DNA from 3 places in the Yersinia fenwicki genome. Region 1 is predicted to be linked to each of the others. Evidence: predicted binding sites of a transcription regulator. Region 1 holds the regulator's gene; each other region holds the start of a gene.

Region 1 (3,257 bases):
GTTGTTAAGATTAATACCCATAATAAAACTACAACAATTATGATTTTAACCGCTCCTCACCACATCTTAGTGAGCTAACGTTCGGATTTGAAGAGCAAACACCCTGAGCAACCCCGAAAGGAGAGAGCTATGTCTTTTGAATTACCGGCATTACCTTATGCACAAAATGCACTGGAACCCCACATTTCTGCTGAAACGCTTGAATACCATTACGGCAAGCACCACAACACCTATGTAGTAAATCTCAATAACCTGATCAAGGATACTGAGTTTGCAGGTAAATCCTTGGAAGAGATTGTCAAAACCTCCAGTGGCGGTATTTTTAACAATGCAGCTCAAGTCTGGAACCACACCTTTTACTGGCACTGTTTGTCACCTAATGGCGGTGGCGAACCCACCGGAAAAGTCGCCGATGCCATTAATCGATCTTTTGGATCTTTTGCTGAATTTAAAGAGCAATTTACTGATGCAGCGGTGAAAAACTTTGGTGCGGGCTGGACTTGGCTGGTCAAGAAAGCGGATGGCACGTTAGCTATTGTCAGCACATCAAATGCGGCAACACCGCTGACGACAACTGATAAGCCATTGTTAACCGTAGATGTGTGGGAGCACGCTTACTATATTGATTATCGTAATGCGCGACCAAAATATCTGGAGAATTTCTGGGCATTGGTGAATTGGTCTTTTGTTGAGAAAAACTTAGCCTGAAAAGACGAGAAGCAAAAGACGCCGTGTAATCACATTACCAGCAGAAATAATTAAGGGCGGGTTAACCGCCCTACTTATCACTTCACACCGGCACGCGGCTTAATTAATTCATGACCGCTACGAAGCTAAAGGCAATAATCATCGCCAGCGCACCAACAGTCGTAATCAGCGACATTTTCAAATTGGTATCCATAAGAACTCCTCAGTCGGTTAATTTTTATACTCGTTATACTTCAAGTCGCATGTGCGTCGGCTAGGTTCACTCACTCGAATTATTTAAAGTATAGTAAGGTAAAGGCACATAGTTAGTGCGTTAAATTATTTTCCCACAGTTAAGAAAAAAAATCTTGTCCTCATTACGCACTTTATAACATTGATTACCTCTTCCACTTTTCCTTCAGATCAGCCAAAATTCGCAGTTCATAACTGTATGCCGACTAATAACGTCTAATAAATACACTCAGACGACCATCTGACTTAGCTCTCCAGCCTACTATATTGTTTCTGTCTGAGCGGTGTTCGAGTCATGCAGGCAAACGATTAACATAATACTTACCTGCTGTAACAGGTGAGCTTAGGAGTCATTCTTTTTATGGCAACGATTAAAGATGTGGCCAAACACGCGGGTGTGTCTACTACCACCGTTTCGCACGTTATCAACAAAACTCGTTTCGTCGCCGAAAACACCAAGGCTGCCGTGTGGGCGGCTATTAAAGAACTGCATTATTCGCCGAGTGCTGTGGCGCGCAGTTTGAAAGTTAATCATACTAAATCAATTGGCTTATTGGCGACATCCAGTGAAGCCCCCTATTTCGCTGAAGTGATCGAAGCGGTTGAAAATAGCTGTTATAGCAAAGGTTACACGCTGATTTTGTGTAACTCTCATAATAATCTGGATAAACAAAAAGCCTATTTGGCGATGCTGGCACAAAAGCGTGTTGATGGCTTATTGGTGATGTGTTCTGAATATCCGGAACAGTTACTGGGAATGTTAGAGGATTATCGCAATATTCCGATGGTAGTGATGGATTGGGGAACCGCCCGTGGCGATTTTACCGACTCGATTATTGATAACGCATTCGAAGGCGGTTATTTAGCTGGCCGTTATCTTATTGAGCGTGGTCACCGCGATATCGGGGCTATCCCCGGCCAGTTATCGCGTAATACCGGTGGCGGTCGCCATCAGGGCTTCCTAAAAGCATTAGAGGAGGCCAATATCACCCTGCGAGAAGAATGGGTAGTTCAAGGTGATTTTGAGCCAGAATCCGGCTATAAAGCCATGCATCAAATTCTGACACAAAAGCATCGTCCGACTGCTGTGTTCTGTGGTGGCGATATTATGGCAATGGGTGCGATATGCGCCGCAGATGAATTAGGCTTGCGTGTGCCACAAGATATTTCAGTGATCGGGTATGACAATGTGCGTAATGCCCGCTATTTCTCACCGGCGTTGACCACCATTCATCAGCCGAAAGAGCGATTGGGTGAAACGGCTTTTGCTATGTTACTCGACAGAATTATCAGCAAACGTGAAGACCCTCAAACGATTGAGGTACATCCTAAGCTGGTCGAACGCCGCTCTGTTGCTGATGGTCCATTCCGCGATTATCGCCGCTAAATACTTAGTCTGCCGGTAGCGCACTGTTACCGGCTGCTAATTCTGCCAAATCTCATCATCTGTGCCCTTATCATCTCTTAACCACTCATCATTTAACGTGACACTGTCACCCAAATATTCCAGCATCCAGGCTAGAGCTGGGGAATGGTTATTCTGCTCCCACGTCAAGCAACATGGGCTAGCAGGTAATGGTTCCGCGAGTGTTAGTGCCACCAGTTTCCCTTGTGCAATCAGGGGCGACACCATATGAGCGGGTACCATTCCAATACATAACCCCTCACACAAACAGTCTATGCCCGGTGCCCAATCCGGCGCCACTAATCGCTGCTGGTTATCCAACGTCCATGCATCTCGTTTCGGCAAATTTCGTGCAGTATCCTCTAAACAAAGAGAGGGATAAGGCCGCAACTGATCGTCATTGAGTGGCCCGGTTAGCTGCGCTAAAGGATGATTAACACTCACGACACAATGCCAGGTCAGAAAACCCATGTCGCGAAAGACAAACCGCCCGCCAACAGGGATGGCACGAGTCGCACCAATGGCCATATCCGCTTGCCCATCCACTAGCGCATCCCAAACACCGTTAAAGACTTCATAGCGCACCCGCAATTCAATATCGGGAAAATGACGATAAAAATCCAACACTAAACGGCGGCTCCGCTGAGGTTTGACGATCTTATCGACCACGATATTTAATTGCCCACGCCAGCCATTCGCCACTTGTTGACATTGACGACGTGTGTCATTCATTTTTTTGATAACATCACGCGATTCTTTAATAAAAACTTTACCTGCTTCGGTCAATTCTACATCGCGATGGCGTCGCGCAAATAGTGGCACCGCCAACCACTCCTCCAATTGGCGCACGGTATAACTTATCGCAGACGGTACGCGATGTAATTCTTGCGCAGCAGCACTGAAACTCCCGGTG
Region 2 (3,257 bases), 1.5 Mb from region 1:
TCACCATCGGCACGAACCCACTCATGAGATGACGCATATTTCAAATCTGCTGGTACATTGCTCATTGCTGCTCCTTAAAAAGGGTAGAGCCAAAAAGGTGTGGCTCGTAGAATTCGGAATACTCTAAATAATTACAGCGCGACCGGTTTACCCGCCCGCACAAAACCCGGTTTTGTGACCCGCACTGGCATTTCACGGTTGCGGATTTGCACTACTGCATTTTCGCCTATCCCCGCAGGGACACGGGCCAGCGCAATACTAAAGCCCAGTGTAGGAGAGAATGAACCGCTGGTTATCACGCCAACATGCTGATTGCCCGAATCATCAGAAAAATGCACCGGTAACTCATTACGTAATACACCTTTTTCGGTCATGATCAAACCTACCAATTGCTCAGTTCCGTTAGCACGTTGCTGCTCAAGTGCTTCGCGGCCGATAAACTGGCGGTCTTCTGGCAACCAGGCAACTGTCCAGCCCATATTGGCGGCAAGTGGCGAAACGCCTTCGTCCATTTCCTGACCGTAGAGATTCATACCGGCTTCCAGGCGCAAAGTGTCACGAGCACCAAGGCCAGCAGGTTTCACACCGGCAGCCAATAATTGTTGCCAAAATTCGACAACCCGCTCTTTAGGTAATGCAATTTCGTAACCTGCTTCGCCGGTATAACCGGTGGTGGCGATAAACAAGTCATCAACCTGAATACCAAAGAACGGTTTCATTCCTGCGATCGCTTGTTGCTGCTCAGGAGTGAGTAAGGTCGCGACTTTCTGTTGTGCTGTTGGGCCTTGCACTGCTACCAGTGCCAAATCATCACGTACAGTGACATCAACCTGATACGGCTTAGCATGCTGAATGAACCAGTTCAGATCTTTTTCGCGGGTAGCAGAGTTAACCACTAAACGGAAATAGTCTTCGCGTAGGAAATAGACAATCAAATCATCGATAACACCGCCGGAGGCATTCAGCATTGCGGTGTAAAGGGCTTTGCCCGGTTGGGTCAGCTTGGCAACATCATTAGCTAATAGATAACGCAGGAATTCACGGGTACGGGCACCGTGCAAGTCGACAATAGTCATGTGCGAGACATCAAACATACCGGCATCCTGGCGCACGATATGGTGCTCGTCGATTTGGGAACCATAATGCAATGGCATCATCCAGCCATGAAAATCTACCATGCGCGCACCGCACGCTACGTGTTGGTCATACAGCGGGGTCTGCTTAGCCATCTACTCTCCCTCAAACAGTTTCATGCCATGGATGTCTAGTACTCTGACTTACCATAAACAGGCATATACCCTAGATAATTCGGGTTGCAGGAAGGCGGTAACTAAGTGAATCCCCAGGAGCTTACATAAGTAAGTGACTGGGGGGAACGAAGGCAGCCAACACACATGCAACGTGAAGTATGACGGGTTTACGCAAACGATACCTTTTGCTCAACGTTATCACCGAATCTATTAGGTAACCATAAGGTAAAAGAGGCAATAGCACCCACTAAGGCGACAAAAGGCAGGGGTATTGTGCAGAGTTTTCCACTGTAAAAATGCGCCCAGAGGCACATAATTAACAATTAAACCGTAAAAATAGCGATGTTATATAACGAAACAACCAAAACCCTGTCAGAATCAACTTGTCAGGTTTTGGTTGTATATAAAAAAAACTAATGCGAAAAGTGGGCTGAAATTAGATTATTTCAACTGAGGCGGCTTTTATATCCTGGATTATTCATCAAGCCAATCAGGCAAATCATTTAACCCCATCGCCTGACGCACTAACTGTGGTTTGATACCCGGTAAGTTATCAGCCAATGTTAGCCCAATATCACGCAGCAGTTTTTTAGCGGGATTATTTCCGGCAAATAAATCACGAAATCCCTGCATACTGGCAAGCATCACCGCAGCACTGTGTTTACGGCGACGTTCATAGCGGCGTAAATAAAGGTGTTGGCCAATATCTTTGCCCTGACGCTGCAAGCGCCGGAGTTCTGAAACCAATTCAGCAGCATCCATAAAACCTAAATTCACCCCCTGCCCGGCCAATGGATGCACAGTATGGGCAGCATCACCGACCAGAACCAACCGATGAGCGGCAAAACTACGCGCATATCGCCCGATCAATGGGAAGGTTTGGCGCTCGCTTTCAAGCTGGCATTGCCCCAGCCGCATATCAAACGCCATTCCAAACTCACGGTTAAACTGCTCAGCGGACAGCGCGGTTAACTCGGCGGCGCGCTCAGGTGAGACTGACCAAACAATCGAGCTAAGATGTGGGTCGCTAAATGGCAGGAATGCTAAAATACCGTCGCCATGAAACACCTGCCTGGCCGTGGCCTGATGGGTTTCTTCAGTGCGAATAGTGGCCACCAGCGCGTGATGGGCGTAATCCCAAAATGTCAGTGGGATATCAGCATGTTGGCGCAACCAAGAGTTGGCCCCATCAGCCCCAACCACCAGTTTGGTGCTCAGCATCCGGTCATCTGTCAGAGTAATAAATGCTTCACTTTCGCCCCAAGCCACCTGTTTGATACTGGCGGGGGCCAGCAAGGTGACATCAGCCAATTGGCTTGCTCGTTGCCAGAGTGCCTGCTGAATGACCTGATTTTCAATAATATGTCCAAGATGGCTAAAACCATACTCATCGGCGTGGAAAGCAATTTTGCCAAAACTGTCTTGGTCCCACACTTCCATGCCACTATAAGGGCTGGCGCGTAGAGCCAAGATGTTATCCCACACACCAGTTTTTTGCAGTAAGCGCTCACTGGCTGCATTGATCGCCGAGACACGAAGCGCTAACTCACCGGTCACTGGCGCAGATAGCGGCTCTTGTTCTGGCTGGTGTTCCAGAATGGCAATGCGTAGACCGCTGCCTTGCAACCCACAAGCCAGTGCCAGGCCGACCATTCCGCCACCAGCGATTACCACGTCATATGATTGCATACCGAGATATATCCCATGAAAATATGAACTTTATTTACCCGATAGATTTCTCGATGCAGGAAGCAACGTGAAATATGATGGGTAAAACTAGCGACCGACCCATCCCAGTGTGCGCCGCGCGAAAGTATCACGGATTGCAGGTATTTGCTCCATCGACATCAAAGCAAGATTGCGGCCAACCACCAACGGCCCATAGCGGTTGGCAAACAGGTGAATTAACCCATCAGTGATGCCAATGGTTGCCCGTTGATCCGGTTCCCGCCGCTGTTGATATTGACTGAGTACCTTATAATCACCGGGATCATCCCCCGCCCGCGC
Region 3 (3,257 bases), 1.2 Mb from region 1:
CAGTTCAAAGCGACCACCACGACCACCATCGCTCACCAACTCCGGCATGGCGTTGGACAAACCGCCAGCACCGACATCATGAATAAACAGAATTGGGTTGTGGTCCCCCAACTGCCAGCAGCGATCAATCACTTCCTGGCAGCGGCGTTCCATTTCTGGGTTATCGCGCTGTACCGAAGCAAAATCCAGATCTGCATCAGATTGGCCGGATGTCATGGAAGAAGCCGCCCCACCGCCTAAACCGATGTTCATCGATGGACCACCGAGCACCACCAGCTTGGCACCAACGGTAATTTCGCCTTTTTGCACATGATCCGCGCGGATATTACCCATCCCGCCCGCTAACATGATTGGCTTATGGTAGCCGCGTAATTCAGTACCGTTATGGCTGTTCACACGCTCTTCATAGGTACGGAAATAACCCAGCAGCGCCGGACGGCCAAATTCATTGTTAAACGCTGCGCCACCCAATGGCCCTTCGGTCATGATGTCCAGCGCCGTCACTATACGATCTGGCTTCCCGAAATTCTCTTCCCACGGCTGTTCAAAACCAGGGATACGCAAGTTAGATACAGAGAACCCCACCAAACCGGCTTTCGGCTTGGCACCACGCCCGGTGGCACCTTCATCACGGATTTCCCCGCCTGAACCGGTAGCCGCGCCTGGCCACGGCGATATAGCCGTCGGGTGGTTGTGAGTTTCAACTTTCATCAGGATGTGCGCCTCTTCCTGATGGTAGCCATAAACACCCTTTTCTGGCGCAGCAAAGAAGCGCCCAACCTGAGAACCTTCCATCACTGCAGCATTGTCTTTATAAGCAGACAGTACATAATCTGGTGTCTGTTCAAAGGTGTTTTTGATCATCTTAAACAGCGACTTAGGCTGGTCAACACCATCAATTTTCCAGTCCGCATTAAAAATCTTATGCCGGCAATGCTCAGAGTTGGCCTGAGCAAACATATACAGCTCAATATCTGTCGGGTTGCGCCCAAGGCCAGTAAAGGCGGCGAGCAGATAATCAATTTCATCCGGAGCCAGTGCCAGACCTAATTTAATATTGGCCTGCTCTAGTGCACTGCGGCCCTGTGCCAGAATATCCACTCGTTGCACTGGGACTGGCTGGTGGTGAGAGAACAGTTGCTCGGCTTGCTGCAAATCAGTAAAGACCGTTTCCATCATGCGGTCATGCAGCAGTGCCGACAATTGTTGCCATTGGGTTTCAGTCAGGTTCGGGCCTTGTATATAGAAAGCCAGACCGCGCTCAAGGCGCAGCACCTGTGGCAATGCACAATTGTGGGCGATATCTGTTGCTTTGGAAGACCACGGAGAGATAGTGCCCGGCCTTGGGGTAACCAGGAGTAAACGCCCTTCTGGCACATGTTCGGGGAGAGATGGCCCATACTTAAGCAGCCGCTGGAGTCTGGCGTGTTCGTCAGCACTCAATGGGGCGCTAACATCGGCAAAATGAACATATTCTGCATAGATATCATCTACTGGCAGATGAGCATCCTGGCAACGGGACAGCAGTTTGGTAATTCGAAAAGCCGACAAAGCGGGCGAACCACGCAGTATTTCCATAATCTAAGTTTCTCTCTCTTCGAAGCGACTGGAACAGCACTTCATTGGGCGCAGCACTCATTGGCGCAAAACAGGGGAAAACGCGCGCTATTATAGTGAATCTACGTCGCCGACGAAACCGTTTGCGTAGCTATTATTAATAATTGCGTCAGAAAGTGTCGTTATCTTTAAAAGATGAACACCAAATAAATAAGCTCTCAATAAAGTTGCACACTGACGAATTGTTGCGCAAAATGCCACTCCACTGGGGATTTAACCATGTCGATTTCAGCTTCACGACACATCTATAAAGAGCGCTGCCGAGAGATAACTATTTGACGCGCATAAAATTAAATTACTTTGTCATCGGTGTAGTTGCCTTACTTCTGGCCCTCGCACTGTGGCCCAATATTCCTTGGCGTAATGGCCAAGAAGGGCAACTTGACCGTATAAAAGCCCGTGGTGAACTGCGAGTTAGCACCATTAGTTCACCGCTTATCTACTCAACCGGAAAGGATGGCCCTTCCGGTCTCGACTATGAGCTGGCAAAACGTTTTGCTGACTATCTGGGGGTTAAGCTGATGATAACCCCTCGTCATAATATCAACGATCTGTTTGATACTTTAGATAGTGATGATGCCGACATGATTGCTGCCGGGCTGATTTATAACAGTGAACGTCTTAATCGGGCGCGCACTGGCCCTGCCTATTATTCCGTGTCGCAACAATTGGTCTACCGACTGGGTTCTCCACGGCCAAAGTCATTCAGCGATCTGAAAGGGCAGCTGATTGTGGCGTCCGGCTCAGCCCATATGACCACATTAAAACAGCTTAAACAGACCAAATATCCTGACCTGAACTGGGGGTCATCTGTCGATCGCTCAGGAAAAGAGTTACTGGAGCAGGTCGCTGAGGGCAAGCTCGATTATACCCTGGGCGATTCTGTCACCATTGCTCTGCTGCAACGTATCCATCCACAATTGGCAGTCGCTTTTGATGTCACGGATGAAGAGCCGGTGACTTGGTATTTCCAACAGAGCCATGATGACAGCCTGTATGCGGCGATGCTTGATTTCTACAGTGAGATGGTAGAAGACGGCAGCTTGGCGCGCCTGGAAGAAAAATATCTGGGTCATGTTGGCAGTTTTGATTATGTCGACACGAAAACATTCCTGTCCGCCATCGACAATGTTCTGCCCTTTTTCCGACCACTATTTGAAAAACATGCTGGCGAAATTGATTGGAAATTACTGGCAGCCATTGCTTATCAAGAGTCCCATTGGAATCCACAAGCGACCTCCCCAACTGGTGTGCGCGGCTTGATGATGCTCACGCGAGCAACCGCTAGTGGTTTGGGCGTCAAAGACCGGGTTGATCCAGAGGAAAGCATTAGAGGCGGCTCGGTTTACTTACAGCGGTTGATGCAAAAGGTACCCGATACCATTCCCGAAGATGAACGAATCTGGTTCGCACTGGCGGCATATAATCTGGGTTACGGTCATATGCTCGATGCTCGCAAGCTGACTAAAAACCAGAATGGCAATCCAGACAGTTGGGTTGACGTAAAAATGCGGCTACCAATGTTGAGCCAAAAGCGCTACTACCCTAGCACCACTTATGGCTATGCTCGCGGTCATGAAGCCTATAACTACGTCGAAAACATCCGTCGTTATCAGGTTAGTTTAGTGGGATATTTGCAG

The links. The regulator PurR, encoded in region 1, represses purine synthesis genes. The targets are predictions, from matches to a motif close to CANGCAAACGTTTGCNTG.
Region 2: the regulator PurR is predicted to act here: its motif matches at 1,237-1,254, upstream of gcvT (glycine cleavage system aminomethyltransferase GcvT).
Region 3: the regulator PurR is predicted to act here: its motif matches at 1,690-1,707, upstream of purL (phosphoribosylformylglycinamidine synthase).

The regions. Positions count from the first base shown of each region.
Region 1 covers NZ_CP170755.1:2,332,752-2,336,008, forward strand. The annotation lists gene sodB (superoxide dismutase [Fe]) at 130-708, shown strand; gene ACF3VQ_RS10765 (YnhF family membrane protein) at 812-901, opposite strand; gene purR (HTH-type transcriptional repressor PurR) at 1,301-2,326, shown strand; gene punR (DNA-binding transcriptional activator PunR) at 2,363-3,257, opposite strand, start outside.
Region 2 covers NZ_CP170755.1:868,891-872,147, reverse strand. The annotation lists gene gcvH (glycine cleavage system protein GcvH) at 1-65, opposite strand, end outside; gene gcvT (glycine cleavage system aminomethyltransferase GcvT) at 132-1,229, opposite strand; gene ubiI (FAD-dependent 2-octaprenylphenol hydroxylase) at 1,725-2,939, opposite strand; gene ubiH (2-octaprenyl-6-methoxyphenyl hydroxylase) at 3,027-3,257, opposite strand, start outside.
Region 3 covers NZ_CP170755.1:1,153,767-1,157,023, reverse strand. The annotation lists gene purL (phosphoribosylformylglycinamidine synthase) at 1-1,578, opposite strand, end outside; gene mltF (membrane-bound lytic murein transglycosylase MltF) at 1,893-3,257, shown strand, end outside.